Linked DNA regions of Methylorubrum populi. The protein of the gene in region 1 interacts with the protein of each later gene in a pairwise test. Links are inferred from orthologs where the notes say so. Each region holds a gene or a part of one and is shown in the gene's direction. Other genes may lie near its edges.

The links.
Region 2: the proteins of ndk (region 1) and MPPM_RS07470 interact in binary tests that used the Escherichia coli proteins (3 or more experiments, as listed by UniProt). The link is inferred for Methylorubrum populi from one-to-one orthologs.
Region 3: the proteins of ndk (region 1) and MPPM_RS12235 interact in binary tests that used the Escherichia coli proteins (3 or more experiments, as listed by UniProt). The link is inferred for Methylorubrum populi from one-to-one orthologs.

Annotation. Positions count from the first base shown.
Region 1 is NZ_AP014809.1:2,281,415-2,291,438, forward strand. What follows is about bases 4,480-7,403. They hold ndk (nucleoside-diphosphate kinase), read left to right. Parts: upstream 4,480-5,692; coding sequence 5,693-6,115; downstream 6,116-7,403. Other genes in these bases: MPPM_RS10475 (DUF2147 domain-containing protein), read right to left, coding at 4,826-5,356; MPPM_RS10485 (hypothetical protein), read left to right, coding at 6,308-6,691; MPPM_RS10490 (M48 family metallopeptidase), read right to left, coding at 6,805-7,403. In the rest of the region: edd (phosphogluconate dehydratase), read right to left, coding at 1-678; MPPM_RS10465 (Hsp33 family molecular chaperone), read right to left, coding at 1,084-2,100; MPPM_RS10470 (carbohydrate porin), read right to left, coding at 2,359-4,470; more of MPPM_RS10490, read right to left, coding at 7,404-7,950; MPPM_RS10495 (YjgN family protein), read right to left, coding at 7,958-9,247; MPPM_RS10500 (NAD(P)H-dependent oxidoreductase), read right to left, coding at 9,452-10,024. UniProt on the Escherichia coli protein: Major role in the synthesis of nucleoside triphosphates other than ATP. The ATP gamma phosphate is transferred to the NDP beta phosphate via a ping-pong mechanism, using a phosphorylated active-site intermediate.
Region 2 is NZ_AP014809.1:1,625,322-1,635,268, forward strand. Bases 227-3,073 are described here. They hold MPPM_RS07470 (uracil-DNA glycosylase), read left to right. Parts: upstream 227-1,221; coding sequence 1,222-1,926; downstream 1,927-3,073. Other genes in these bases: MPPM_RS07465 (bifunctional metallophosphatase/5'-nucleotidase), read left to right, coding at 227-1,196; MPPM_RS07475 (fasciclin domain-containing protein), read left to right, coding at 2,122-2,670; MPPM_RS07480 (anti-sigma factor), read right to left, coding at 2,857-3,073. Also shown: more of MPPM_RS07465, read left to right, coding at 1-226; more of MPPM_RS07480, read right to left, coding at 3,074-3,582; MPPM_RS07485 (sigma-70 family RNA polymerase sigma factor), read right to left, coding at 3,579-4,136; MPPM_RS07490 (hypothetical protein), read right to left, coding at 4,414-4,623; MPPM_RS07495 (peptidylprolyl isomerase), read right to left, coding at 4,747-5,649; preprotein translocase subunit SecA, read left to right, coding at 5,936-8,842; MPPM_RS07505 (GNAT family N-acetyltransferase), read left to right, coding at 8,850-9,260; ampC (class C beta-lactamase), read right to left, coding at 9,265-9,947. UniProt on the Escherichia coli protein: Excises uracil residues from the DNA which can arise as a result of misincorporation of dUMP residues by DNA polymerase or due to deamination of cytosine.
Region 3 is NZ_AP014809.1:2,647,555-2,657,489, reverse strand. The notes cover bases 3,163-5,997. They hold MPPM_RS12235 (5-formyltetrahydrofolate cyclo-ligase), read left to right. Parts: upstream 3,163-4,202; coding sequence 4,203-4,793; downstream 4,794-5,997. Other genes in these bases: MPPM_RS12225 (MotA/TolQ/ExbB proton channel family protein), read left to right, coding at 5,818-5,997; MPPM_RS12230 (TIGR00282 family metallophosphoesterase), read left to right, coding at 4,863-5,684; MPPM_RS12245 (cell division protein ZapA), read left to right, coding at 3,577-3,948; MPPM_RS12250 (DUF4164 domain-containing protein), read left to right, coding at 3,213-3,554. Also shown: MPPM_RS12265 (phosphoglycerate kinase), read right to left, coding at 1-1,082; MPPM_RS12260 (hypothetical protein), read right to left, coding at 1,102-1,629; gap (type I glyceraldehyde-3-phosphate dehydrogenase), read right to left, coding at 1,743-2,750; more of MPPM_RS12225, read left to right, coding at 5,998-6,810; MPPM_RS12220 (peptidoglycan -binding protein), read left to right, coding at 6,905-7,918; MPPM_RS12215 (DUF4926 domain-containing protein), read left to right, coding at 7,971-8,219; MPPM_RS12210 (DUF6883 domain-containing protein), read left to right, coding at 8,216-8,566; MPPM_RS12205 (D-cysteine desulfhydrase family protein), read right to left, coding at 8,563-9,570; MPPM_RS12200 (ABC transporter transmembrane domain-containing protein), read right to left, coding at 9,644-9,935. UniProt on the Escherichia coli protein: Involved in the removal of 5-formyltetrahydrofolate.

The DNA of each region.
Region 1 (10,024 bases):
GTAGAAGGTGCAGGTGCCGGCCCCGTGATAGGAGGCCGATTCGCTCTCCAGCAGCTCTTTACGGCCGACCTTGCCCTCGGCGTAGAGCTGGCGGATGCGCTGCTTCTCCTTGTTGGCGAGCCCCGAAGGCATCGGCCCGGCCGGGATCAGGATCACCGGCAGGTGGCCGAAGCGCAGCGCCCCGATGATCAGGCCCGGCACGATCTTGTCGCAGATGCCGAGCAGGGCCGCGCCCTCGAACATGCCGTGGCTCAGGCCCACCGCGGTGGAGAGGGCGATGGTGTCGCGTGAGAACAGCGACAACTCCATGCCGCGCTGGCCTTGGGTGACGCCGTCGCACATGGCAGGCGTGCCGCCGGCCACCTGCGCGGTGGCGCCGACCTCGCGGGCGAAAATCTTGATCTGCTCCGGATAGCGCCCGTAGGGCTGATGCGCCGAGAGCATGTCGTTGTAGGCGGTGACGATGCCGATGTTCATGGCGCGGCCCGCGATGATCGCCGGCTTGTCCTCGCCGGAGGCCGCGAAGCCGTGGGCGAGGTTGCCGCAGGCGAGCGTCGGGCGGTGCACGCCCGCCTCCCTCTCGCGCTCGATCAGGTCGAGATAGGCGCGGCGACTGTCGCGGGAGCGCGCGATGACGCGTTCGGTGACCGCGGCGACCTCGGGGTGAAGCTCCGGCATGGCTCGTTCGCCTCGTTCGGATTTCGACGGCACGGCAGGCCCGCAAGATCGGGGCCCGCGCTCCCCTTAACATGGAGAGAGTCCAAACAGCATCACGCTTGTGAGAACGTTTTCATTGTCCGGCCCCCGACGTCGACAGGGGCCATTTTCAGCGGCCGCCCGCGGCGCGGAGCGATCCGAATGCCGCGTGCGCATCACCCTCCGGCTGCAGCGGCGCATCGCCGCGGCGGACCGCTCCGCCGCAGGGCTGAATCGCTCGATCGGAGAGGACGCACAACGCGACCGGATTGCCGGAGGCTCGTTTTCGCTCTCGTCGTTTCCAAGGGTGTTGTGGACGCGGCCGTGCGCTCGTCCGATCGAATACGATCGCGTCCCGCTCCGCCGAGGGCGTCCGTGTCGGTCCTCTCACGCCCCCGGCGCGGCGGCGATCTCCCGCTCCACCTCGGCCGGATCGAGCACGTAGCGGCGTGAGCAGAACTCGCAGGTGATGGCGATGGTGCCGTCATCCGCCACCATGTCCCGACGCTCCTCGGCCGAGAACGAGCGGATCATGCCCATCACCCGCTCCTGCGAGCAGCGGCAGCGCTCGACTACCGTCTGCGCGTCGAAGACCCGCACGCCGCGCTCGTGGAACAGCCGGTAGAGCAGCCGTTCGCTCGAGACCGCCGGATCAATCAGTTCGTGATCCTCCACCGTTCCGACGAGGCTGCGCGCCTCGGTCCAGGCATCGTCCTCGGCGGGCGCGCCGGTGAGGATCTCATGACCCTCCGGTGCGTCGCCGGGGGGAAGGTCGGCCTGGCGCATCCGGTCGGGCGATGTCGGCAGGAACTGCACCAGCAGGCCGCCGGCCCGCCAGCGGCTCTCTCCTCCCTCCATCTGCTCGGCCACGGCGAGGCGCACCAGCGTCGGGATCTGCTCGGACTGGCGGAAATACTGGTGCGCCGCCTCCTCCAGGCTCTGGCCTTCGAGCGCGACGACGCCCTGATAGCGGCTCTGGGTCGGGCCCTGGTCGATGGTCATGGCAAGGTGGCCCCGGCCCATCAGGTCGGCGGCGCGCGCCTTCGGACCGAGGGCCGCCACCGGCTCCGCGTCGAAGCGGGCGGTGGCGCGCACGCGGTCGGGCGCCTCGAAATCGACCACCAGCATGTTCACCGGCCCGTCCGTCTTGGTCTGGAGCTGGAAGCGGCCTTCGAGCTTGAGCGAGGCGCCGAGCAGCACGGTGAGCGCCGCCGCCTCGCCGATCAACCGGGCGACGGCGTCGGGATAGCCGTGGCGGCGCAGGACCGTGTCGATCGAGGGCCCGAGCCGCACCGCGCGACCGCGCAGATCCAGCGCCTCGACGGCGAAGGGCAGCACGGCGTCGTCGCCGCCCTCGAGCGAGGGCATGGGCGGCATGGAGGAAGAGGCGTGTCCGGAGCTCATGGGCTCTCCGTGTCGGGCTGGGAGAAAGGGGCGGGAGAACGGCCGGTCCGGCGGCATCACGCCAAACCGGCGGAAGCGCAAGGGCAGGGGCACGTCCTCGACAGGCCCTCATATGGGGAGCAGCGTGCCGCGGCGCGAGGGTGGTGCGAGAGCGGCGCGGGACGCTCCAGGCTCGGTATCCTTCCGCAAGTCCCGAAGGCGGTCGCAGGCCGCGAGCCGGCGATGTCCGCTCGGGCGTCGGGGGTGACGGGACGGCTCTCAGAAATCCGTGTGCAGGCGCGTCCCGAAGAAGTCGGCAGGGCCGCGGTCGCGGTTATAGGCCGGGCTCTCGACATGCTGGTAGTCGAAGGACATCGTCACCGCCTTCGTCAGGTTCAGCGCGTAGTAGACCTCGACCGCCCGTTCCGGCGCGTAGCGGTCGAGGCGCCCGTCGCCGATCAGGAGGCCGAGTCCGCCGTTGGCGAAATAGGCGCGGTGCGACGGCGAGATCCGGTTCGCCGCGGCGCCGAAGCCGATCGTGTCCTGCGGTCGGCCCCAGGCCGTACCCTTGAGCGACAGGCCGCCCGAGACCGAGCCGTCGATGTCGGTGAAGGACAGGTTCTCGTTGCGCCCGTCATTGACGCTGGCGCGCGCGAACAGGCCGAGATCGGGGGTGAGGGCCTGTTCGAGGTTGATGTAGGCGCCGCTCTTGCGCCGGGGCTCCCGGGTCGCCTGGACCGCCGTGGCGATATCGGGGAACGCGCCGGCCTGGGTCAGCGCCACGACCTGCCGGAAGTTCGCGGTGTTGCCGACATTCGAGAACAGGCCGAGGCGTAGGCGGCCCGGCTGGTCGAGCCCCGGCAGGACATGACGCTCCTCGACCTCGACGACGGCACCGGCCCGCTCGAACACCCGCGGATCGAGCACATCGGAGGAGGGCTCCTTCGGCACCTGCGTGTAGGCGGCGCGGATCGCGAATTCGGCCCGGTTGTACTCGACCATCACGCCCTGCGTGAAGCCGGGGAGGTTGGCCGGAAAATCCCAGGCGGCGGAGGCCCACAGACCCCAGTTCATGAAGTCGACCCGCGGGTCGTGGGCGTAGATGTTGCCGTCGAAGTAGTCGCCCAGCGCGAACTTGCCGGCGATCACCGTGATGCGCTCGACGTCGCGCGCTCCGGCGATGGAGTTCGGCCCGTCGGGCACCGCCTCGGTCTCGCCGCCGAGGCCGAAGGTCTGGCGGACGAAGTAGCGGTTCGAGCGCAGCTTGGGGAAGGGCGCGCCCGCCTTCTGTGCCTCGCCGTTGACGAAGCCCGCGATGCCGAGCGTCCGCGACAGGCCGAAGCCCTGGCTGAATTCCGGATTGTAGTAGAGTTCGGTGCCCTCGAAGAGCTTGAGGCCGAGGAACAGCGTCGCGGTCGTCGTGGCCTGTGCCTGGTCCGGCACGAGGCTCTGCGGCCCGCGATAGGGCGCGCGAAAGCCCGTCACGGCCTGGTTCACGAAGGTGGTCTGGCCGTGCAGCGAGAAGCGGGCGTCCTTCGGGGCCTCCTCCTCTTCCTCCGGTACCAGGCTCAACGCCTGCGGGTGCCAGATCAGCCGGGCCATCATCTTGTTGGACACAAAACCGGTGCGGGTCGTGACTGGCCCGCCATCGAGGCCCGGCAGCGTGCCGAGGCCGAAGCGGCGGCTCTCGCCGAGGTCGCTGTAGCGGTAGTCGATCCCGAGCGAGAGATGCGGATCGATCGCGAACTGCACACCCGCGCCGAGGGTGAAGCCGAGATAGGAAAGGTCGCGGCTGGCCGTCGCCGTCGGGCCCCCGGCGAGATCGGGATAGGTGGCGAGCACCCGCCCATTGGCACCCGTGAGCCCTGCAGTCGCGTAGACCAGGTTGTTGCCGAAGGCGTAGCCGAATCGGGCGCGGGCAGCCCCGAACACGTCCGTCTTCTCGCGAATCAGCGGGAAGAGCGGATCGATCGCCTCGTAACCGAAGCCGGGTGCGTCGGAACGCGCGCCGCGCTTGAGGTTGGTGCCGGCGAGATCGGCCTCGATGCCGTAGACGAAGGGGCCGTCCTGCCAGGTCCAGCCGGCGAAGGCGCCGGCCGCGACCGTGGTGGCGTCGCTGCCGAGATCGCGGCTGCCGGTGGCATCCCCCGTCGCGAACGATCGAACCCGGCGCGGGCCGATCGTGGTCGGGCCGAAATCGTAAGTCCCGAAAGAGGCGCCGGCGCTGCCCTGCAGCCCGGCATAGAAGCCGGACCAGTCGAGGAAGCGGGGACCGGCGCGCTCCGCGAGGTCGGCGGCCGAGGCGGCGCCGGAATGGAGGCCGAAGACAGCCACGAGGCCGAGCGAAGTCGCCGCACGTGTCCGGATCTTCCCCGCGCGCACCTTGAACACCTGCGCCAGCCCCCGCCGTACCCCTCACGCGGCCTAGCAGATGTGACTGCCGCCGCAATCTGCCCGAGACACGCCGAAGCAGAGGCTTCGGAATGGTGGCCCCGGCGCCACGTTGGCAGGGAGAAACCGAAACATCCGACAGGATGATGACGGACGCATCGGCGGGGTCGAAGAACGGGGGATGAGAGCGCAGCAGGGGCGGGCGCCGTAATTTCGGTCACCCATGCCCTTGCCGCGCTGAAGCTTGGCCCTAGCTCGGAGGGGCCGTGACCCCCATCAGGTTTAGGCAAACTTCAGGGCGCGTCCGCAAGGCCGCGCCCTTTTTCCGTGTCGCGGTCGGCGCGTGCGACGCGCCTCACTCCGCCGGTGCGGCGGGGACCTTGGCTTGAGCCGGCTTGGCGGCCTTCGCGGGCTTGGCCGGCACATCGACCGGAGCCGCGGCGGCCTGCTGGTTCACGTCCGGCACCCGGGTCCAGGTCTGCGAGCCGCACAGCACCTTGAGCATGCAGCCCTGCACGTTCAGCTCGGCATCGCTCTCGCGCTCCAGGCTGACCTGATAGATCTTGCCCTCGTCGGCGTTGTAGATCTCGCCCGCGAATCCCGCATCCTCGGGCTTGAGGTTGTCGAGGAGCGTGAGGCCGATGATCGGACGCACGCGCTTCTTCGGATCGGGGTTCTTGATGTCGGTGCGCGCCGCGCCGGCCTCATCGGTCGGAGACTTCAGCCAGACGACCTTGCCGCAGGCATTGCCGCCGCTCGGGCCGCAGCGATCGATGCGGATCTTGGCGCGCCCATCCCCCGTCAGCCACGTGCCGGAGAGATCCTTGGGAGCGGCGAAGGCCGCGCTGGAGGCCAGGAGAGCGGCGAGACCGAGGGCGATGCGCATGGAGTGGCTCCTGAGGCTGGACCCGGACACGGGCCTTGAGTCTTGCGGAGAAGGGATCGCCCCGGCGGCGAGCCGGGGCAGGCGAACCGTCGGCCGACTCAGCCCCCGCAATCCGGCGATTTTTCGGCAGTGTTGCGCTGAAGCCATGGCAGGGCCGAAAAAGGCCGCGCTTGCCGCCGACCGGTCCGTCGTGGCGATGCCCGCTCGCCGATTGGTTGAGGCGCCACCACTCCGCCGCTATAAGCCCGGCGCGCCGGCAGCCTCTCGGGCGGCTCCCGAGCCCGCCCTCATCCAGCGCGTCGCGCGACCCCTTTCTCCAACGAACCGGACCGGACCATGGCCAACGAGCGCACCTTCTCCATCCTCAAGCCCGACGCGACCCGCCGCAACATCACCGGCGCGGTCAACGCCGTGATCGAGGCCGCCGGCCTGCGCATCGTCGGCCAACGCCGCATCCGCATGACCCGCGAGCAGGCGGAGAAGTTCTACGAGGTGCACAAGGAGCGCCCGTTCTTCGGTGAGCTCGTCGAGTTCATGACCTCCGGCCCGGTGGTCGTGCAGGTGCTCGAGGGCGAGAATGCCGTCGCCAAGTACCGTGAAGTCATGGGCGCCACCAACCCGGCCCAGGCCGCCGACGGCACCATCCGCAAGCAGTTCGCCGAGTCGGTCGGCGAAAACACCGTCCACGGCTCCGACAGCGCCGAGAACGCCAAGATCGAGATCGCGCAGTTCTTCACCGACGCCGACATCGCCGCCTAAGACGCGACCTCGCCGGCCTCGGACCACGGGGCCGGCGAGAGACACGCTCAAGCTTGCGCGAGGCTGACCCCGCGGGAACGCGGAGGGCGCAATCCGGCCGAGTGTGACTCTCCTGCCCTAGCGGCGCGGGGCGGGCGGACCGAAGAACGGAAACGATCGACGATTTCCCGTCTCTGTTCGGATTTCCGCTCCATGCGCTCCACGTTTTCGCGCACCGGCCGCCTGCTCGTCGCGGCCGGCCTCGTGTCCCTGCTCGCCGCCTGCAACTCGGCCGGCCGCTCGACGCAGTACACCTCGCTCGAAGGCTATGTGCCCGATCCGGCGCTGAAGACGGCCACGAAGAGCAATCTCACCGGCCGCGTTCGCCACGCCTGCACCGTCACTCAGGCCAAGCTCCAGAAGGTCGAGGAAGCCGCGCTCGCCGCCCCCTGCGGCTGCTATGCCGATCGCACCCTGTCCGCCCTCGACAAGGACGAGATCGCCTCCTACCGCACCACCGGCTACTTCAACGACACGGCCCGCGCGAAGGCGCTGAACGCCCTCGACAGCTGCAAGCTGCCGCGCCCGGTCGTCTGAAGCCCGTGAGAGGGGCGGCGCCTCGCGCCGTCCCGATGAGGCGCTCCCAGGGTGTCGGCCGGCGTCTTCAACCCCGCGCTGCCAGCAACGTCTCGATCGTCCGAGATTCGGACCTACAGCTCCTCGGTGGGCGCCGTCTTGTCCTTCCCGCCGCCCGGCTTGGCCTTGCCGCCGTCGATCTTGACCGGCTTCGGACAGATGCCTTGAAGGGTCCTCCACTCGGCCTCCGATAGCAGGCCCGGCCCGGCGGGCTTCTCCCCCGCCAGTGCTCGGATCCGCCCCGCCCGCTCCGCCGTGAAGGGGTGGGAACGCAGGAACGAGGTCGCGTCCGGCTTCTCGTCGTCCGCCTTGGTGATGCGTTCCAGGATCGCGGCCAGCGCGGCACCGTCGCCGCCGGCCCGCTTCACGGCCGCCACCGCGTAGGCATCCGCCGCCCGTTCCGCGTCCCGCGAGTAGCCGGCCGAGATCGCCGCTTGACCCACCGTCACCAGGACCGTCGAGCCGGTGAGGTCGCCGAGTACGAGGCTCAGGAGGAACGAGGTGCCGCCGGCGGTGATCACCGAGCGCATCGGGTCGCGCGCGGCGACGTGGCCGAATTCGTGGGCCAGGATGCCGGCCAGTTCGTCACCGTTCCTGGCCTTGTCGATGATGTCGGAGAGCAGGATGACGCGGCCGCCCGGCAGGGCGAGCGCGTTGGCGACCTTATGGCGGCGCACGCTCACCTGAGGCGTCATCGGCAACGCCATGCCTTCGGAGAGGCGCGCCGTCATCCGATCGAGCACCGCTCGCGCCGCCGCCTCGTTGCAGAGCGGCGGGTCGTCGAGCAGGGTGGCGATCTGCCCGTCGACGCTGCGCCCGAGCTGCGCCTCGATCGCCTGCGGCACCAGCGGCGCGAGCAGGCCCGATGCCGCCGGCACACCGTAGATCGCCGTGAGCAGCACGGACACGCCCGCCGCGATCGACCAGAGCACGAGGCGGGCGATGCCGCCCCCGCTCTCGGTCCGGTTCAGGTCGGGGCAGCGCGCCGTCAAGGCTTCCGCGAACGGCGCGTCGGCGAACTCCACGCTTTCCGGCCCCTGAGCGTGGTTGATCCGCATCAGGGGCGGGGCGGCGTCGGACGCGCGCAGATCGAGCAGGCTCCAGTCGCGGGCGACGTCCTCGCCGATGATCTCGAGCCGGAACGTCAGCCGCAACGTCACCGGCCGGGGCCGGGCGCTGATGCCGTCGAAGAACGTACCCGTCGTGGTGATCGCCTCCATCGACGCGCTAGAACCCGATTTCCAGGGCACCGCCGACATCGAGCGCGTCGGCCAATCCCTCGTTCAGGCCGCTTGCCGGCGCGCGGGTCGAGGCGAGCACCGCTTCCAGGGCCGGCAGATTCTCGATCTGCGTGGTGGTCGCCACGGCGTGCCACAGGCGCACGCTGACGATGCGAACGTAGAGCACGTTCGTGCCGAGAATTGCGCCGAGATAGAGCAGCAAGGTCGAGACGATGACGAAGGCGTGGATGCCCGCATTGTCCCCGCCCGTGGCGATCAGCGGGACGAGCAGGGCCAGGATGATGCCCAGCACGAGGACGAAGCCGATCAACGCCAGCAGGTAGACGAGATAGGGGAAGTAGAACTGGCGCGCCTTGAGTGACGAGGCCAGCCGCGCCGCGCCGAGATGCGCCGCGTTGAGGAAGGCGTGGGTCTCGCGGGCGCGGTAGTAGGGGATCAGCAGCAGCGCCAGCGGGATCGAGACGGAGGCGGCGATCACGACGGCGGCTCCGTAGGAGGCGAGCGGGCTGTTCTCATAGGCCGGGTTGAAGATGAGCTTGCTCTTCTCGCTCGCCGGATCCCGGATCAGCAGATCGCTCGGGAGGTCGAAGCCGCTCGCCGCCAGCAGCGCCAGGACGCTCACCAGGATCGGCAGCAAAGCGACGATGTAGAACATCATCCACGGCAGCAGGATCGAGCGGCCGGTCGCTGTCGAGCGCATCCGGCTCTGGCCGACCAGGGTATGGTCGATGCGGTAGCGCTCCAGTGCCGCGCGCATGAAGGGGAAGGCGAGGCCGAGGCTGACGATGGTCCCGAGCCACCAGAGGCTGGCGAGACCGGCATAGGCGAATCCCGACCCGTCCTGGCCGAGGCGGATGCCGCGCCAGCGCGTCCGCGACGCGCGGTAACGCCGGCCGCGGAACAGCGCATATTGCCCCAGGACGAACAGGGCGATGAAGGAGAGCGGTGCGGCGAGCGCGGCCAGCACCGGACTCAGCAGGCCGATGACGAACAGGAGAATGTAGATCGGCACGAGGACGGCGAGCGCCACGAGGAAGCCGAGGAACAGCTCCTTGCCGGTGCCGAGATACTCGGCCGGGCTACCGGCCACGACCGTGCGGCTCCAGAAGAAGCGCCGCAGGTTGGTGATGTACCAGAACCGGTAGATCGAGAAGGTGATGAGCGAGAGCAGGAAGCCCTTGACGACGATGCCGGTGAGGCCCGTTGTCCGCCGATCGAATGCGATCTCGCCTGTCCGCGCCGGAGCCGGGCTCGGCACGCCCTCAACTTGGTTCATCGGTGCAGTCCCCCCTAGTCCGGGGTGAGACTAGAGTCCCGTTCGAGTGCATTGCAACAGGATGGCAGGCACAATCTTCGCGTTATGAAGCTGCGATCAACACAACGCTTGAGATGCGGTGACCGTGACGTCGGTAGACTCAGCGTTAATTTCACGTGAAAATCACGCCACGATCGACCGTTCCGGAACGACTGCGATCGTGGTTCACAGGTACGGCTTCTCCGAAATCGGCTCGTCGTCCTCCCGCCGATGCAGCGCGAAGCCGTCCTTTCCCGGGGCGCCGAGATCCGCACGAAGCTGCATCGTCGGGATGAGGTAATCGCCGCCGTTCTGGCGTCGGAACGGAATCGGCGAGGTCGTGGCAAGCGACCGAATCCGGTCGCGGAGTTGTTCCGCGACCGCGCTGAACCCGACGTCGTCCAGGCGGTCTGCGCGGTAGACGACGAAGGGCGGCAGAACGTCGAAGCCGGGATAGAACAGCACGCCGTGCTGGATCGGGAAGAGAAGGTCCTCGATCGGCCCGTTGATGCCGCGCGGTCCATAATGCTCCTCCCAGCCGCCGGCGGTCACGACCAGCATGGCTCTCTTTCCAGCGAGCGTTCCCTCGCCATACCGGTCGCCCCAGCGGCGATCGCTGTGCTCGCCGACACCGTAGGCGAAGCCGTGGGAATAGACGCGGTCGATCCAACCCTTGAGGATCGCCGGCATGGTGAACCACCACAGGGGAAACTGAAGGATCAGGACATCGGTCCAGAGCAGCTTGTCCTGCTCGGCTTT
Region 2 (9,947 bases), 660 kb from region 1 along the record:
TCGTGCCGGGCAACCACGAGTTCGATTTCGGGCCGAAGGTGTTCGCCGAGCGCCGGAGCGAGGCCCGCTTCCCGTTCCTGGCCGCCAATCTGCGCGGCCCCGAGGGCGAACGGCTTCCCGGCATCGAGGATGCGCGGCTGGTCGACCTCGGCGGCATCCGCGTCGGCCTCGTCGGCATCGCCCTGCAGGCGACACCGGAAAAGTCGCAATCCGGAAACCTGCGCTTCGGCCCCGAGATCGAGACGCTCGCCCGCGAGGCGGAGCGCCTGCGCAAGGCCGGCGCGCAGATGATCGTCGGCATCGCCCACACGGCGCGGCCCACCGACGACGCGATCGTGCGCGGGCGCGTGGTCGACATCCTGCTCTCGGGCCACGACCACGATCTCTGCCTGCGCGACGACGGGCAGGCGGTGCTGGTCGAATCGAGCCACGACGCCCACTACGTCACGGCCGTCGACGTCTTCGTCACGCCGAGCACCGACGGATCGGTGCGCTGGCGCGCCGCCTTCCGCATTCACGACACCGCCGAGGTGCCCCCCGACCCGGAGACGCAAGCCGTGGTGGAGCGGCTCGCGGGCGAGCTCTCGCGGGAACTCGACGTCGTGCTCGGCACGACGGAGGGGCCGCTCGACAGCCGCGTCGCCACGGTGCGGGCGCGGGAATCGAGCTTCGGCGATCTCGTCGCCGACGCGGTGCGGGCGGGCACCGGCGCCGAGATCGGCCTGATCAACGGCGGCGGCATCCGCGGCGACCGGCTCTACCCGGCCGGGGCCAGCCTGACGCGGCGCGACATCCTGAGCGAACTGCCCTTCGGCAACACCACCGTGCTCGTGGCGATCGACGGGGCGACCCTGCGCGAGGCCCTGGAGAACGGCTATCGCGATCTCGGCCGCTCGTCCGGACGGTTCCTGCAGGTCTCGGGCATCGACGTGATCCTCGACCCGAACGCACCGCCCGGCCGGCGCGTCGTCGCGGCGACGATCGGCGGCGCGGCCCTCGACGAGGCCCGCACCTACCGCGTGGCCGCCAACGACTTCATGCTGGGCGGCGGCAACGATTACGGGATGCTGGCCAAGGGCCGCGTGCTGATCGGCGGCACCGACGGGACGCTGCTGGCGAACACGGTGATGGCCTATATCCGCGCCCACGCACCGCTCCCGGCCGAGACCGGGGGGCGGATCCGGGTGCTTTCATGAGGGCTGTCATGAGAGGGGATTTCGCGTGACCGGACCCGTCGAGGCCGCCCTCAAGGCGTTCCGCGCCAGCGGCTCCCCCTGGCTCGATCTGCCCTTCTTCCGGGAGGGCGCGGCGGACCGGGTCGCGAGAAAGGTCGATGAGCGCGTCGCGGCCGGTGCGACGGTGCTGCCGGAGCCTTCCGCGATCTTCCGGGCGCTGACGCTGACGCCCCTGCCCGCGGTGAAGGCGGTAATCCTCGGCCAGGACCCCTATCCGACGCCGGGCGACGCCAACGGGCTCGCCTTCTCCTATGTCGGCCCGCGCCGCCTGCCGGCCTCGCTCAAGGTGATCCTGGCCGAACTCGCTCCCGAGGGCGGCCAGCCCGATCTCTCCACCGGCGACCTCACGCCCTGGGCGGAGCGCGGGGTGCTGCTCCTGAATTCGGCGCTCACCGTGGAGGCCGGCAAGGCCGGGGCGCATCTGCGGCTCGGCTGGGCGCAACTCACCGACGAGGCGGTGGCCGCCGTCTCCGCCCGCGACGCGCCGGCGGTGTTCCTGCTCTGGGGCGCCCAGGCCCGCGCCCGCGAGGCGCTGATCGACACGCGCCGCCACGGCATCGTCGCCTCGGGTCACCCCTCCCCGCTCAACCGCGCCCGGGACTTTCCGGGCTCGCGGCCGTTCGACCGGGCGAATGCGTGGCTCGAAGCGCATGGCCGCGCCCCGATCGACTGGCGGCTGCACCGGGGCTGAACCCGTCTCGTCCCGCCGGTGCGGGGGCCCGCCTCATCCGGTCCGTGCGCCCCTCCGCTTCGAAGCGATCCTCGCGTCGGATGGCGGGCTCGAAATTTTTTCCGGCCCCCGCGGCGGAAAGCTGAAACTTTCCGGCCCCTGGTCCCCGTAGAGGCCCGCGACGCCCCCCATTGGGCGCATCCTCAGGGAGACACCATGTCCAAGAGCCTTCTCAGCCTCACCCTCGGTCTCGCCCTCATCACCGCGGCCGCACCCGCGCTCGCCAAGAACCCGATGGTCGGCGGTGCGCCGATGTATGCGAGCAAAACCATCGTCGAGAACGCCGTCAACTCGAAGGATCACACCACGCTCGTCGCCGCCGTGAAGGCCGCGGGCCTCGTCGACACGCTCTCGGGTCCTGGCCCGTTCACGGTGTTCGCGCCGACCGACGCCGCCTTCGCCAAGCTGCCGCCGGGTACCGTCGAGACCCTGGTGCAGCCGCAGAACAAGGCTCAGCTCACCGGCATCCTGACCTACCACGTGGTTCCGGGGACCTATACGTCCAAGGCGTTGATGAAGCTGGTCCGGCAGGGGGGCGGTGAGGCCACGCTGAAGACGGCCCAGGGTGAGCCGCTCACGGTGACGGCCAAGGGCAAGGGCGTGATGGTGACGGACACGAAGGGCAACACCGCCCGCGTCACCACCGCCGACGTGATGCAGTCGAACGGCGTGATCCACGTCATCAACGGCGTCCTGCTGCCCTGAGCGGTGCCGGCGGAAGGCCAGACACCGTCCGCCGTCTCGCGGAGCCCCTTCCTGCCTCGGCCGGGAGGGGCTCCACCGCGCGCCTTGAGCCGTATCCGGCCTGATTGCATCAGGTCGGCGTCTCTCGGTCCTTGGTTTGACGCGCGTTCTTTCGCCGAACCGGCATCCACTTCGTCGGAAAGCGCTCTAATCGCGGATGAGGCGGCCCGAATAGACGACCGGGCCCGTGGCCTTGCCGGCGGGAGCGCCGCCCTTCGGCTCGACCGTGACGGCGAGGGTGGCCCCCGCGACGCCGTCGCGAAGATCGGCCGGCACCGGTATGGTCCCGGTCGTCTCGTTGACCAGGCCGAGTGAGCGGGGCGCGGCGCCCTCGTTGATGTACCAGAGCTCCAGGCTGCGGTCGGGCGGGGTTTCCGCCGCGAGGCTGCGGACCTGCACGACTCCGCTCGCGAGATCGACGCGCACGATCAGCGCCGGAAGGCTGCCGCCGCGATCGACCACAGCCAGATATTGCGGCGCGCCGACGGTCGCCGGCCGCGGTGCCGTCACGATCCAGAGAGCGAGCCCCGCCGCGAGCGCCGCCGCTCCCCCGGTCGCGAATCGCCAGCGCCGCAGCCCGCGCTCCAGCCGCCGGACCCGCAGATCCGTGGCGTCGGCCGCCGGACGCGGCGCGATCCGGGCCTCGACGGCCTCCCAGACCTGCGCGCCGGGCGCGACGGCGGGGGCCGTTGCGGCGAGCGGCGCCAGCCGCCTCTCCCAGGCCATCACCGCCTCGCGCAGGGCCGGATCCTGTTCCATGGCCCGCGCGAAGGCGGTGCGCTCGCTCGCGGTGAGGGTGCCGAGGACGTACTCGCCGGCCGCCCCATCGGGGTCCTCGGCCCAGAACGGCGGGGGAGTGACGCCCTCGCTCATGCGGCCTCCAGACAGCCGCGCAGGCTGAGCAGGCCGCGGCGCAGCCAAGTCTTGATCGTGTTGACGGGCCGGTCGTAGCGGGCGGCCAGTTCCTCGCGCGACCAGCCCTCGCAATAGGCGAGGACGAGGCAGTCGCGCTGGGCGGTTTCCACGGTGTCGAGGCAATGCGCCAGGGCATCGCGGCGCGCGAGCTCCGTCTCGCCGTCGCGCGCATCGGCGAGACGGGCCAGCCAGTCGTCGTCCGCTTGGGTCAGCCGGGCGGCCTTGTCCTGACGCAACCGGTCGATGGCCTTGTGCCGGGCGATCGCGCCCAGCCAGACAAGCGGTGGGCCGGCCAGCGGATCGTAAGTGCCTGCCCGCTGCCAGATGCGCACGAACACCTCCTGCAGCACATCCTCGGCCGCGCTCCGGTCCTGCAGGATACGAAGGATGATCCCGAGAAGTTTCGGAGCGGTCGCGGCATAGAGCGCGCGCAGAGCCGCGCGGTCGCCCTCGGCCACAGCCCCGATCAGCCGCGCCAAATCTGCGTCGACAGACGCCTCCACGGTCGACACGGCTCCCCCCTTGGCCTGAGCGTTCCCGCTTATCCTGCGGGTTCCGGCACCTCAACCGGCACGGCTCGCAGCTATGGCACAGCTTGGCCGCGACGGTCACGCGCTCGTGATCGACCGGCTGAGGCCGCCGGATATCGCTGCGAGGGAACACGGCCCAGCACACGCGGCAAGGCATCAAAGTCGGCGAAGTCGTCCAAGTTGCGGGGTCGCCCAAAACGAAGCCGCCCCCGGCCAGGCGGCGCGGGGGCGGTTCCGATCATCCCGACGGGGATGGATGTCAGGCGGCGATCCTGGTCGCGGCGGCGGCGACGTTCTCGTTGGCCAGCCTGACCGTGCTGGCCGAAACGGAAGCGCGGCCCGTGGCCTGGAGGCTGGTCAGTTCACCGGCCGAGGCATGCACGCCGCCCTCGGTGCCGAAGCGCTCGGCCAGCATCACGACGAGGGTCACGTTGGCAATGGCGGCGGCGAGAACGATGAGGGCGATCATGGCGGGCAGGTCCGTTGCTGCGTTGCGATGGAGCCTATATCGCACCGCACTTTGGTATCTGGTATACCAGATACCGCCGCTCAGTCATGCTACAGGAGCATGTCTCACCACCTGAGAGCCGCCTCACGGCTTCTTCGCGTCGCTGGAAGCAGGACTGCCGCTGCTGCCGGACCGTTCGACCTTGGCCGCTTCGCGCAGTTTGACGATGGTGTCCTGCTGCGCCTTGCGGGTGAGGTACTGGTCGATCTGCTCCTTCATCTCGTCGAAGGTCGGCACCGGCTTCGTCCGCTTCTCCTCGACGCGCAGCACGTGCCAGCCGAACTGCGTCTTGACCGGATCGGAGACCTGACCCGGGGTCATCTTGAAGGCGGCATCGGCGAAGGGCTTCACCATCCGCTCCTGGGTGAACCAGCCGAGATCGCCGCCCTCGGTCTTGGAACCCGGATCCTTCGAGACCTCAGCCGCGATCTTGGCGAAATCCTCGCCGCCCTTGATGCGCGCGGCGATCTTCTTCGCCTCGTCCTCGCTCTCCACGAGGATGTGGCGGGCCCGTACCTCCTCCTCCGGCTTCATCGACTTCACGGTCTGGTCGTAGAGCGCCTTGGCGGCCTCGGGCGTCACCGCCTTCTTGGCCTCGCGCTCGAGGTAGTCGTCGAGCAGGAGTTTGTCGCGGAAATAGGCGAGCTTGCGCTTGAATTCGGAGCTGTCGCCGATCTTGGCGGCCTCGGCCGCCTGCGCGCCGACCTTGAGATCGATCATGTAATCGACCAGCAGGTTCTGCTTGGCGCCCTCATCGACGCCCGGCAGCGACAGCGCCGGGTCCTCGCCCGCGAGGGCAAGGTCGGCGGCGGTGATCGCCTGGCCGTTGACCCGCGCCACCACCGTTTCCGGCGGAACCGCCGCCGAGACCGGAGCGGGTGCGCTCGGCGTCTTCTGGCCGGCGGGTGCCTGGGCCAGGGCCGCACCGGGCAGGGCGAGGATCAGCGCGAGGGCGCTCGCGCGCCGGAGAGAGAACGGAATCGGCATCGGAAGCGTCGTTCCTTGGGCGTCGTCCCCGCCGGGCCGGTCATCATGCCGTCCGGCTTGGTCCCGCGCGGGGCTCGTCGGGATGCGGCAGGTGCCGCGAAGCGCGACACAGGTGGAACCTCCGGGGGGCAAAGGCAAGCGTGGCCTTGATGGCCGCGCGCGCTCGTGACCGCGCCTCGGCACTACCGGATGCGCCTGCGGATATTTACCTCTATAAGCCCGCCCAATGCAGGCCGGCGGCGCCATGACATGCCGCCCGCGACGACCTCACGACCGCAGGTTCACGATGCTCGGTGCCCTCGCCAAGAAGATTTTCGGCTCGTCCAACGACCGCCGCGTCAAGGGTTTTCGCCCCCGCGTCGCGGCCATCAACGCGCTTGAACCGGAAATCAGCGCGCTGTCCGACGAGCAGCTGCGCGCCCGCACGCAGGCGTTCCGCGATCAGCTCGCCGCCGGCACCCGCCTCGACGACCTGCTGGTCCCCGCCTTCGCCACCGTGCGCGAGGCGGCCAAGCGCGTGCTCGGGCAGCGCCATTTCGACGTGCAGATGATCGGCGGCATGGTGCTGCACGAATCCGGCATCTCGGAGATGAAGACCGGCGAGGGCAAGACCCTGGTCGCGACCCTTCCGGTCTACCTCAACGCGCTGGAGGGCAAGGGCGTCCACGTCGTCACGGTCAACGACTATCTCGCCTCACGCGACGCGGAGTGGATGGGCCGGGTCTACCGCTTCCTCGGCCTCACCGTCGGCACCATCGTGCACGGGCTCGACGACGGGCAGCGCAAGGAGGCCTATGCCTGCGACATCACCTACGGCACCAACAACGAGTTCGGCTTCGACTATCTTCGCGACAACATGAAGTACGAGCTCTCGCAGATGACGCAGCGGGGGCACCACTTCGCCATCGTCGACGAGGTCGACTCGATCCTCATCGACGAGGCGCGCACGCCGCTGATCATCTCCGGCCCGGTCGATGACCGCTCGGAACTCTACGTCGCGGTCGACGGGATCATGCCGCAGCTTCAGCCGGAGCATTACGACCTCGACGAGAAGCAGCGTCAGGTCTCGCTGACGGAGGCCGGCAACGAGTTCATCGAGGAGGCCCTGCGCGAGGCCGGCATCCTCAAGGAGGGCGACCTCTACGACGCGCACAACGTCACCCTCGTCCACCACGTGAACCAGGCGCTTCGCGCCCACACCCTGTTCACGCTCGACAAGGACTACATCGTCAAGAACGACGAGGTCGTGATCATCGACGAGTTCACCGGCCGCATGATGCAGGGCCGGCGCTACTCGGAAGGCCTGCACCAGGCGCTGGAGGCCAAGGAGCGGGTGACGATCCAGCCCGAGAACCAGACCCTGGCCTCGATCACCTTCCAGAACTACTTCCGCCTCTACAAGAAGCTCGCCGGCATGACCGGCACCGCCTCGACCGAGGCCGACGAGTTCGCCGAGATCTACAAGCTCGACGTGGTCGACATCCCGACCAACAAGGAGATCGAGCGCGTCGACGAGGACGACGAGGTCTACCGCACCGTCGAGGAGAAGTACGAGGCGATCATCAAGGAGATCGACCGGGCGCATAGCCGCCTGCAGCCCGTGCTCGTCGGCACCGGCTCGATCGAGAAGTCGGAGCTGATCGGCGAGCTCCTGAAGAAAGCCGGCTACACGCTGCTCGACTATTCCGACCCGAACGCCCTGACCGACGTCTACGCCGCCGCCCGCGAGAACCGGGTGACCAAGCGCTTCGCCGTGCTCAACGCCCGCTTCCACGAGCAGGAGGCCTACATCGTGGCGGAGGCCGGCGTGCCCGGCGCCATCACGATCGCCACCAACATGGCCGGCCGCGGCACCGACATCAAACTCGGCGGCAACCTCGAAATGCGCATCGAGAAGGAGCTCGGCCACCTCGCCGACGGGCCCGAGCGCGACGCCGCGATCGAGGCCTTGAAGGCCGAGATCGCCGAGAACCGCGCCAAGGTGCTGGCCTCGGGCGAGAAGGCCGATCCGGAGGCGGGCCGCAAGAAGGATCTGCCGGGCGGGCTCTACATCATCGGCACCGAGCGCCACGAGTCGCGCCGCATCGACAACCAGCTGCGCGGCCGCTCCGGCCGCCAGGGCGATCCGGGCCGGTCGAAGTTCTACCTGTCCCTCAAGGACGACCTGATGCGCATCTTCGGGTCCGACCGCATGGACGGGATGCTGCAGCGGCTCGGCCTGGAGCAGGGCGAGGCGATCATCCACCCCTGGATCAACAAAGCGATCGAGAAGGCGCAGCAGAAGGTCGAGGCGCGCAACTTCGACATGCGCAAGAACGTGCTCAAATACGACAACGTCATGAACGACCAGCGCAAGGTCGTGTTCGAGCAGCGCCGCGACCTGATGGGCCAGGACAGCGTGCGCGACACCATCGACGAGATGCGCCACGGCGTGATCGACGATCTCGTGGCCGTGCACATCCCCGAGAACGCCTATGCCGAGCAGTGGGACGCGGAAGGGCTGAAGCAGCGCGCCCTCGACCTGCTCAACCTCGATCTACCCGTGGAGGAGTGGGTCAAGGAAGAGGGCATCGCCGACGAGGAGATCCGCGAGCGCCTGCGCAAGGCCTCCGACGAGTCCTATGCCGCCCGCGTCGAGCGCAACGGCGCCGAGGTGATGGCCTATGTCGAGAAGCAGGTGGTGCTGCAGGTGTTCGACCACCTCTGGCGCGAGCACCTCGTCTCCCTCGACCACCTGCGGCAGGTGGTCGGCTGGCGCGGCTTCGCCCAGCGCGACCCGCTCAACGAGTACAAGTCGGAGGCGTTCGAGCTGTTCAACGGCCTCGTGGCGGCCCTGCGCGAGCAGGTCACCGCTCAGCTCGCCCATGTCGAGATCATGCAGCAGGGCCCCGAGGACTTCCCCGGCGCGGGGTTCGAACAGGCGGGTTTTGGCGAGCCGCAGCTGCCGCCGATGTTCCCCGAGCACCGCGACCCGGCCACCGGCGAGAACGAGTTCGCCTATGGCGGCAGCGACGGCGGGGCGGGCGGCGCCTACGGCTTTGCCGCGCGCGACCTCTCGGCGGACACGGCGGTGCTGGAGCGCAAGCCCGATGACCCCTCGACCTGGGGCCGGGTCGGCCGCAACGAGCCCTGCCCCTGCGGCTCGGGCAAGAAGTACAAGCACTGCCACGGCCGCTTCGCCGCCGAGGCGTGAGCCTCCGGTGGGCGACGCGATCGTCTACGGGCTGGAGCCGGATCTCGACGCGGAAACCTTCCAGGGTGTCCTCGTCGAGTCCGGCCTCGCGCCGCGGCGGCCGGCCGAAGACCTCGAGCGGCTCGACCGGATGCTGCGGGCGTCCGACCTGATCGTCACCGCCCGGCGGGACGGGCGCCTCGTCGGCGTGGCGCGCACGCTCACCGACTTCGCCTTCTGTGCCTATCTCTCCGACCTCGCGGTCGCCCGCGACTGCCAGGGTCTCGGCATCGGCCGCCGCCTCATCGCCGAGACGCGGGCGGCGGCCGGCCCCGAGACCTCGCTGCTGCTCACCGCCGCACCAGGCGTCGAGGGCACTTACGAGGCCGTCGGCATGGCGCGGGTGCCGCACGCCTTCCGCACCGATCGGGAGCGCTGAGGCGTCAGGGGCCTTCCGCCGCCAGCGCCTCCAGCACCGCGTGGGCCGCGGCGATGCGCGCCGCGATCGGGACGGCGCGGTTGGCCAGCATGACGAGGCCGATGCGCCGCTCCGGCACGAAGGCGACATAGGCGCCGAAGCCGTTGGTGGAGCCGGTCTTGTTGAACAGCGTCGGCCCGCTCGGCGCCTGCGGCGGATCGAGCCGCGCGGCCGGTTGCGCCTCCAGCGTCATGGCCGGCGCATTGCCGGCCTGAAGACGCTCCAGCGAGACCGGATAGGGGTACTGCTCCCAGCCGAGGCCCTGCACCATCGCGCCGACTCGGAAATACCCGACATGGGTGCCCTCGACCGCCCGCCGCATCGGCGGATCGAGGCGGGTGGGATCGATGTTGGCCTCGACGAAGCGGATCATGTCGGCGGCGCTGGATTTGACGCCGTAGGCCTCGGCATCGAGAACGCCCGGATTGACGCGGATCGGCCGCTCGCCCTTGCCGTATCCCCAGGCGTAGCCGCCCATCGCGGCCTCGGGCACGCGGATGAACGAGTTCTTCAGTCCGAGTTCCGGAAACAGCCGGGTCCGCATCGACGCCGAAAAATCGCCGCCGAGGGCCGCCGCGGCAGCGGCTCCGAACAGGCCGAGGCTCGGATTGGAGTAGCGTCGCTCAGTGCCCGGCGGCGCGGAGGGCT
Region 3 (9,935 bases), 370 kb from region 1 along the record:
GCCGCCACGGTGTCGCCGCCGCCGGCGACGCTGACGAGCTGACCGGCCCTGGTGCGGGCCGACGCGTGCTGGGCCACCGCCACCGTGCCGGTGTCGAACGGCGTCAGCTCGAAGGCGCCCAGCGGGCCGTTCCAGACCAGCGTGCGAGCCTCGTCGATGGCGCCGTCGATCGTGGCGATCGAGGATGCACCGACATCGAGGATCATCGCGTCGGAGGGCACCGCATCCACCGTCACGGTCTCGTTCTCGGCATTGGCCTTGAACTCTCGCGCCACCAGCGCATCGACCGGGAGGATGATGGTGCAGTTCTTCTCCTTGGCCGCGGCCAGGATGCGCTGGGCGGTCTCGGCGAGATCCTTCTCGCACAGCGACTTGCCGACATCCTTGCCCTGGGCGTGCAGGAAGGTGTTGGCCATGCCGCCGCCGATCACCAGCATGTCGACCTTGGCGACGAGGTTTTCGAGCAGGTCGATCTTGGTCGAGACCTTGGCGCCGCCGACGATGGCGATGACCGGACGGGCCGGATTCTCGAGGCCTTTGGTGAGCGCGTCGAGTTCGGCCTGCATCAGGCGGCCGGCATAGGCCGGCAGCAGGCGGGCGAGCCCCTCCGTCGAGGCGTGGGCGCGGTGGGCGGCCGAGAAGGCCTCGTTGACGTAGATGTCGCCGTTGGCCGCGAGCGCCTTCGCGAAGTCGGGATCGTCCTTCTCCTCGCCCGCGTGGTAGCGGGTGTTTTCGAGGAGGAGCACCTCGCCGTCCTTGAGCGCCGCCACGGCCTGGGCGGCGGCCTCGCCGATGCAATCCTCGCCGAAGGCCACCGGCCGTCCGAGCTTGTCCGAGAGCGTCGGCAGGATCGGCTTCAGCGAGTCCTTCGGGTCCGGCTTGCCCTTGGGGCGGCCGAAATGCGCCAGCAGGATCACCCGCCCGCCCTGATCGGCGATCTCGCGGATCGTCGGCACCACGCGCTCGATCCGGGTCGCGTCGGTGACGCGGCCGCCCTCCATCGGCACGTTGAGATCGACGCGCAGCAGCACGCGCTTGCCCTTCAGCGGGCCGGCATCGTCGAGGGTGCGGAAATCCGTCATGGCGGCGTCGGGTCGCTTCTTAAGGGTTGGAGGCGGGGGGATTGGACGCCGGAGTGGCGGAATTGGTCTGGCTCTGGCCGCCGACGCTGTGGGGCAGCATCCGGTCGAGGTTCAGCCGCTGCACGGCGACCATCATCGCGACGGTGAGCACGGCGGTGATGATCGCGGTCAGAACCAGGGCCCCGGTCCCGGGCAGGCGTCCGACCCGGTCGGACAGGGTGCGGACCTCGCTGCGCAGCGAGGAGAGGTCGGCCTGACGGGCGGCGTCGTTCATCCGGGTCGAGGCCGACTCGACCTTCTCCTCGACGCGCGAGAGCAGCGCCTCGGAACGGGCGTACTTGTCCTCGATGCGCGCGGTCTTGTCCTCAATGCGCGCCAGCTGGTCGGCGTGGTTGGCGGCGCCGGAGGCGGGCAGCTCGGTCTTGCCGACACTCGGCGGTGGGGCGGCCGGAGCGGGGCTCGCAGCGGCGGACGGCGTGGGGGAAGACGGGGTCCCGGAGGGAATGAAACCGCTCCCGGAAGGCTTGGCCGGCGAAGTCTCGGTCATCGCATACGCACCTTGGATCTTCGGCGAGGCGGGCTCGCCTAAGGAAACTCGAAGGCAATCGGGAGCGGCCGGTCCGAAGAGTCGGCCGCTCCCGCGGAAGCGTAGCTAGAGCGTCAGATCAGCTTGGCCATGGCCACGGCGGTGTCGGCCATGCGGTTCGAGAAGCCCCACTCGTTGTCGTACCAGGACAGGATGCGCACGAAGGTGCCGTCCATGACCTTGGTCTGGTCGAGGTGGAAGGTGGACGAGTGCGGGTCGTGGTTGAAGTCGATCGACACGTTCGGCCGGTCGGTCACACCGAGCACGCCCTTGAGCGGGCCGGCAGCCGCCGCCTTGATCGCCTCGTTGATCTCCTGGACCGAGGTCTGGCGCTTGGCGGTGAAGACGAGATCGACCGCCGACACGTTCGGGGTCGGCACGCGGATCGCGGTGCCGTCGAGCTTGCCCTTCAGCTCCGGCAGCACGAGGCCGACAGCCTTGGCCGCGCCGGTCGAGGTCGGGATCATCGAGAGCGCCGCGGCGCGGGCCCGGTAGAGATCCTTGTGCATCTGGTCCAGCGAGGGCTGGTCGTTGGTGTAGGAGTGGATCGTGGTCATGAAGCCGCGCTCGATCCCCACCGTCTCGTCGAGCACCTTGGCGACCGGCGCGAGGCAGTTCGTGGTGCAGGAGGCGTTGGAGACCACGAGGTGCTCGCCCGTGAGCCGGTCGTGGTTCACGCCGTAGACCACCGTCAGGTCGGCGCCGTCGGCGGGCGCCGAGACGAGGACGCGCTTGGCGCCCGCATCGAGATGGGCCTTCGCCTTGTCCTTCGAGGTGAAGATGCCGGTGCATTCCAGCGCGATGTCGACGCCGAGGTCGCGGTGGGGCAGTTCGGCCGGGTTGCGCACGGCGGTCACGCGGATGCGCTTGCCGTTGATGACGATGTCGTCGCCCTCGACCGCGACCTCGGCCGGGAAGCGGCCATGCACCGAGTCGTAACGCAGAAGGTGGGCGTTGGTCTCGACCGGGCCGAGATCGTTGATGGCGACGACCTCGATGTCGGTGCGGCCGGCTTCGACGATGGCGCGCAGCACGTTGCGGCCGATGCGCCCGAACCCGTTGATGGCAACCTTGACGGTCACGGCGTGACTCCTTCGTGATGGGGCGCACCCGCGCGCCGATGGAAAACAGGTCGGGGCCGCCGGCGGCCTTGGCGCGCGGCGTCCGATGACGATGGGACCGCTCCAAGCGGGGCGGCACTGAACCGGGGATGAACCGCGCGACGGCCCGCACCCGTCCGGTCGGCGGACGGTCTGAGCGGGGAGCCGGGGAGGGTCACGGTTTTGGAAATCCGTTGGGCGGCCCCGCGCCGGGGGATCGGGGCCGGGCGCCGGCTCTCTAACATGGCGTCCGGGGCTGTCAAAGATCGGGGGCAGGCCTGTGAATTGGCTGGAATTTCGAATGCTCTTGGCTGAAACCTGTCGGCTGCGAGGATTCGGAGTACCGCGAAAGTCCTTCCGCCGCCGGCCCTTTGCGTTCTGGCCGTCGCGGCGCGGGACGCGTTCCGTGGCAGGCTCCGGCGAGGCGGCAACCGACGGGTGACCATGGCGCGGACGGATTCAAAGGCGTTGCCGGTGAAGGAGCAGGGGAAGGACCAGGCCAGGGGGCAGGAGGGCGGCCTGGAAGAGGCGCTGCACCGTCTCGACACGGCGCTCGCGCTGCTGGAGACGGCGGTGGCCCGCAAGCTTGAGGCCGAGCGCAGCCGCGGCGACCGGGAGACCGAATTCGCCCTGCTCGAGGAGGACCGGGTGCGGCTCGCCGCCGAGCTCGACGCGGCGGGCGCGCGGCTCGCCCGGATGACGAGCACCACCGGCGAGGTGAACCGCCGCCTCGATCGCGCCATCGAGACGGTGGAAGATGTGCTGTCCGGCTCCGCCGGGCGCTGAGTTCGAGTCAGGTTCATCACGGATGCCGCACGTCAACGTCACCATCGCGGGCAAGAGCTACCGCATGGCCTGCGGCCCCGGCGAGGAGGAGCATCTCTCCGCCCTCGCCAAGAGCTTCGACGACCGGATCACCGAGATGCGCGGCGCCTTCGGCGAGATCGGCGACATGCGCCTGCACGTCATGGCCTCGCTGACGCTGGCCGACGAGTTGCACGAGGCCCGGCGGCGAATCGCCGATCTGGAGCGGAACGCGGCCCAGGGCGCCGCCGAGCAGGCGCGGCTCGCCGGCGGCGTCGGCATCGCCGCCGAGCGGATCGACCGGCTTGCCCGCGCCCTGTCGGGGCAGCCGGCCGCGCATGCCCCCGGCAAGGGCGAGGCCGACCGCGGACGTTGACCGGGCCGGCGGCCTTCCGCGGCCCTGTCATCGCGCCGGCTTCGAATTTCTGAGGCGCGACGCGATCGCCCCCTGGCGCCCGAGCCCCGGCGCGTCTATCTCTGGCGGGCGGGGCTGCAGAGTTCGTCAGGAGAACTTTCCCCGGGGCCTTATCGACTCCCTCGGGAGCTGTCACTGGCCTCGTCCGTGGACTTGGCCAACACGGCGCCCACCTACTCTGTAGGTTTCCCGGGATCGACACTCCAACGGCTCAAGTGGCTCCGCACTCTTCCTCCGAACGCTCGCTCAAGGCGAGCCTCCGCGCCGAGGCGCTCAAGCGTCGCGACGCACTCTCGCCCGAGGCCCGCACCGCCGGCTCGCTCGCCGCCGCCGAGACCATCGCGGCGCTTCCCGAGCTCGCGCAGGCGCCGCTGGTCGGCGCCTTCTGGCCGATCCGCTCCGAGATCGACCCGCGCCCGCTGATCGAGCGCCTGTTCGCCCGCGGCCAGCGTGTGGCGTTGCCGAAGGTGACGAAGCAGGGCCTCGTCTTCCGGGAATGGCGGGCGGGCGAAGAACTGGTGACCGGCGGCTTCGGTCTCAGCGAACCGCACGACGACCTGCCCCCGCTCGACCCCACCGCCCTGATCGTGCCGCTCGCCGCCTTCGACCGCGCGGGCCAGCGCATCGGCTACGGCGCGGGCTACTACGATCAGGCGATCGAGCGCCTGTCGAAGAACGGCCCCGTGCTGACGGTGGGCATCGCCTTCTCCGTGCAGGAAATCGCCCGCGTCCCGGCCGAGCCGCACGACCGCCCCCTCGACCATCTCGTGACCGAGACCGGACCGGTGCCGCTCCGGCAGGGCTGATTCTGAACTCTTGTCTCGCCTCGGCTTTTTCCCGAGAAGCCGGCGACCACCTTTTCGGGCCGACGCTGCATGCGCATCCTCTTTCTCGGCGACATCGTCGGGCGCTCCGGCCGCTATGCCGTCACTGAACGGCTTCCGGCCCTGCGCGAGCGCTGGCGCCTCGACTGCGTGGTGATCAACGGCGAGAACGCCGCCGGCGGCTTCGGCATCACCGAATCGATCTGCGACGAGATCCTCCAGGCCGGCGCCGACGCGGTGACCCTCGGCAACCACTCCTTCGACCAGCGCGAGGCGCTCGTCTTCATCGCCCGCCAGCCCCGGCTGATCCGGCCGGCGAACTACCCGCCCGGCACCCCCGGCCGGGGCGCGACGGTGGTCGAGACCGCACGCGGCGCCCGCGTGCTCGTCGTCAACGTGATGGGCCGCATCTATCTCGACCCCCTCGACGACCCCTTCACCGCCGCCGACCGGGAGCTCGACGCCTGCCCACTCGGCGCGGCAGCCGATGCCGTCATTGTCGACATGCACGCGGAGGCGACCAGCGAGAAGCAGGCCATGGGGCATTTCCTCGACGGCCGCGCCAGCCTCGTCGTCGGCACCCACACCCACGCGCCGACCGGCGACCACCGCATCCTGCCCCACGGCACCGCCTATCTCTCGGATGCCGGGATGTGCGGCGACTACGATTCGATTCTCGGCATGCAGAAGGAGGAGCCGGTGCGCCGCTTCCTGCAGAAGACGCCGGGCTCGCGTCTCGAAGCGGCCACCGGCGAGGGCACCCTGTGCGGCGTCGCCGTCGAGACCGACGACGCGACGGGGTTGGCCCGGCGGGTCTGGGCCGTACGCCTCGGGCCGCATCTGGAAGAGACCTGGCCGCGCGAGTGGGATTGAGGCCGCCTCGGCGCTCGTCGGACACTGCCGCAGGATGACTTGATCGCGGCAGGCCGAGCCGCCAGAGTGCCGCCGGTTTTGTCACAGCGGTGCCGCCGGTCCCGGCGTCAGGCCCAACACGAGTATGGACCCGATGGCGGCCCGTTCCGCGTCCCCCGACACGCCTCCCCTGGCCAAGCCCGGTATGACGCTGGTGCGGATGCTGGTGTTCCTGGCGCTCGCGGGCTTCCTCGCCTTCGTCCTCTACAAGCAGATCACCCCGGCCTTTCTCGCCAATCCGGGCCTGAACGGGCTGATCCTCGGCGTGCTGCTGATCGCGGTGCTGCTCGCCTTCGGGCAGGTGACGCGCCTCTTCCGCGAGGTCCGCTACGTCAACGCCGTGGCCGCGGGGCAAAACCCGAAGGACCGGCCGGCCCTGCTCGCGCCGCTGCTGCCCGCCATCGCGGCGCGGCGCGATGGGATGACGCTTTCGAGCACCCGCGCGCATCTCGACACCACCGCCGTGCGGCTCGACGAGGGCCGCGAGATCCTGCGCTACATCGCCGGCATCCTGATCTTGCTCGGCCTGCTCGGCACCTTCTGGGGCCTGATCGAGACGCTCTCGGCGGTGGGTTCGGTGATCGGCGGCATGCGCGGCGGCGGCGACGCTGCGGTGATGTTCGACGAACTCAAGAGTGGGCTCGCGGTGCCGCTCTCCGGCATCGGCCTCGCCTTCTCGGCCTCGCTGTTCGGCCTCGCCTCCTCCCTGATCGTCGGCTTCCTCGACCTCCAGGCGGGCCAGGCGCATTCCCGCTTCCACAACGAGCTGGAGGACTGGCTAGTCTCCGGGGAGGAGCAGGCGGTCGCCCCCGCTACGATCACGGCGCGCCCCGCGCCGGAGCACGACCCCGCCATCGCCCGCGAGCTGCAGGCCGCGGTGGACCGCCTGAGCGGGGTCATCGCCGAGGGCGCCGGGGGCCGGGGCGCGACCCAGGCCATGACCAACCTCGCCGAGGGCATCCAGGGGCTGGTGCAGCACATGCGCGCCGAGCAGCAGATGATCCGCGACTGGGTCGAGGCCCAGGCCGCCCGGGAGCGCGAGCTGAAGCAGGTGCTCGACCGGCTGGCGCGCGAAAAGGTCAACTAGGAGCATGGTCGAACGAAGGGGAGGCCGGTTCGCGTGAAGACCATGCGACCACGAGGCTCAGCGCCGCTCCGGCGGCAGCGGGAGGGATGCTGAGATGGCGTCGATCCGTGCCCGCTCGCAGCGCAGCCTCAACGTCTGGCCGGGCTACGTCGATGCGCTCGCGACGCTCCTGCTCGCGGTCGTGTTCCTGCTCACCGTCTTCGTGGTGGGGCAATTCTTCCTCTCGCAGGAATTGACCGGGCGCGACGCGGTCCTCAACCGCCTCAACCGCCAGATCGCCGACCTCACCGACCTGCTGGCGCTGGAGCGCTCCGGCCGCCGCGCCCAGGAAGAGGCGGCCGCGGGCCTTCGCAACACCCTGACCGCCACCGAGGCCGAGCGCGACCGGCTCCGCGCGCTCGCCGACGCCAGCGAGGCGGCGCAGGGCAAGAGTGCCGACGTCGATGCCCAACTCGCCGCCGAGCGGGGCGCGACGCAGCGGGCGCAGAATCAGGTCGAGCTGCTCAACGAGCAGATCCGGGCGCTACGCCGCCAGCTCGCAGCACTCGAGGACGCGCTCGCGGCCTCCGAATCCCGTGACCGGGAGAGCCAGGCGCGGATCGCCGAGCTCGGCAGCCGCCTCAACGTGGCCCTCGCCCAGCGGGTGCAGGAACTCGCCCGCTACCGCTCCGACTTCTTCGGGCGCCTGCGGCAGATCATCGGCAGCCGAACCGATGTCCGCGTCGTCGGCGATCGCTTCGTACTGCAATCCGAGGTGCTGTTCGCGGCAGGCTCAGCGGCGCTCAAGCCGGACGCCGAGCCGGAGCTCGATCGGATCGCGGGGGCGATCCTCGACATCGCGCGGGAGATTCCGGCCGACATTCCCTGGGTGCTGCGCGTCGACGGCCATACCGACGCGCGGCCGATCCAGTCGGCGCAGTTCCCGTCGAACTGGGCGCTGTCGGCGGCGCGCGCCATCGCGGTCGTGCAGTACCTGCGGACCAAGGGAATCCCGCCGCAGCGGCTGCTCGCGGGCGCCTTCGGCGAGTTCCAGCCGCTCGATTCGGGAACGAGCGATGAGGCCTACGCGCGCAACCGGCGGATCGAGATGAAGCTGACGGAGCGGTGAGAGGGCCTCGATCGTCGCTTGCGTAGATTCCTGTGCGGCCTACTCTCTCCGCATGACGGTGGAAGCATTCTACACTCTACGTCAGCAGGCTCCGCGGTCCGTCTTCAAGGATCTCGACCGCGTCGTCCTGACGGCCGAAGTGACGACCGACGACGGCGATCGTGTCGAGGCGGGATCCGCGGGGACAGTGGTCGGCGTCTGGCGCGATGGCGCGGCCTATGAGGTGGAATTCACGACGCCCGTCGCGGGTCTGGCGACGGTGCTTCCGAGCGCCCTGCGCGCCTTGACCCTGAAGCCTTGAACAGACCGACACGATCGCCTTCGGCTTTCACGATCAGTTCGGACAAAATCGTCGATTACCTCTTGAATTCGACGCATCCCGACGGTGGATCCAAGGCGCGCTTTCTGGCGATGTTCGGCTTTTCAATCTTCGCCCCGGAGGTCTTGGCTCAAGCATTGCCTGCTCATGCCAAGCCCGAACACTTGGCCAGGGAGGGGCTGACACCCCTCGGTGACGTGAAGCTCGTCTACGAAGGTCCGCTACAGACGCCCCATGGGCGTTCGCCGACTGTGCCAACAGTCTGGCGCCTCATTTCCGATGATACGGCCTACTTCGTCACGGCCGTACCATTGAAAGAGAGCCGCTAAAACTCGCTCCGATACGCGAACAGCCCCGGCACGCCGCCGGTCATCACGAACAGCACAAGCGCACCGCGCTCGTACAGGCCCGCGCGCACGTCGTGGAGCAGCCCCGCGAACGCCTTGCCGCTGTAGACGGGATCGAGCAGTAGTCCTTCCGTGCGCGCCATGAGCCGCACGGCCTCGCGCATGCCCCCGGTCGGGATGCCGTAGCCGGGTCCGCGATGGGCGCCGTCCACGCGGATGGCGTCGTCGGAGAGCGTGTGGCCACCGTCGATCAGCGCGAGTGTGTCGCGGGCCCGGGCAAGCGTCGCCGCCCGCGCCTCGGCTTCAGGAGCGAGCACCGTGTAGGACTGCGCCAAGTGCGGGTCGCGTCCGGCGGCGGCAAGCCCGGCGGCGAGGCCGGCATGGGTGCTGGAACTGCCGTTCGGCACGACGATCCGGGCGAAGCCGAGACCGAGATTGGCGGATTGCTCGAGGATCTCGGCGGCGCAGGCCGCGTAGCCGAGGCAGCCGAGCGGGCTCGACCCGCCGGATGGGAAGACGGAGACCCGCCGGCCCTCCGCCCGCAGCTCGTCCGCCCGCGCCTCGGCCAGGGCCAGCGAATCGGCCTCGCCCGGCAGCAGGTGGATGCGGGCACCGAACAGGTCCTGCAGCAGACGATTGCCGTTGCCGGTATAGTCGGCATCCTCCCGCGGGACGCTGCGGGTGAGGAACAGCTCGCAGGCCAGTCCCATCCGCGCGGCCGAGGCGGCGGTGAGCCGGGCATGGTTCGATTGCAGCGCGCCGACGGTGATCACCGTGTCGGTCCGCTCCGCCAGCGCCTGGCCGAGCAGGAATTCGAGCTTGCGCAGCTTGTTGCCGCCCAGGCCCACCGGGCCGACATCGTCGCGCTTCACGAACAGGCGGACACCGTTCAATTCGTGCCCGAGATGGGTCGAGAGCCGGTCGAGCGAGCGGATCGGCGTCGGCCCGTCGGTGAGCGCCACACGGGGGAAGCGGGTGAGGTCCATCGATCTCCCTTGCCTGCGTCAGGGCATGATCTCGCCCCGAGGGCCAGAAAACCACCTGTCGGGACGACGCGCCTTATTCCGCGGCGTGTTTCGGACGCGGATCGCGCGCCCGCGCGCTCTCGTCGAAGCTGTCGGCGAATTGCAGGCTGGCAAGCTGCGCGTAGAGGGCGCCGCGGGCGAGCAGGCTCTCGTGCGTGCCCTCCTCGACGATCTTGCCGCCGTCGAAGACGAGGATGCGGTCAGCAGCGCGGATCGTCGCGAGGCGGTGGGCGATCACCAGGGTGGTGCGGCCCTGCATCAGCCGGTCGAGGGCGTTCTGCACGGCCCGCTCGCTCTCCGCGTCGAGGGCGGAGGTGGCCTCGTCG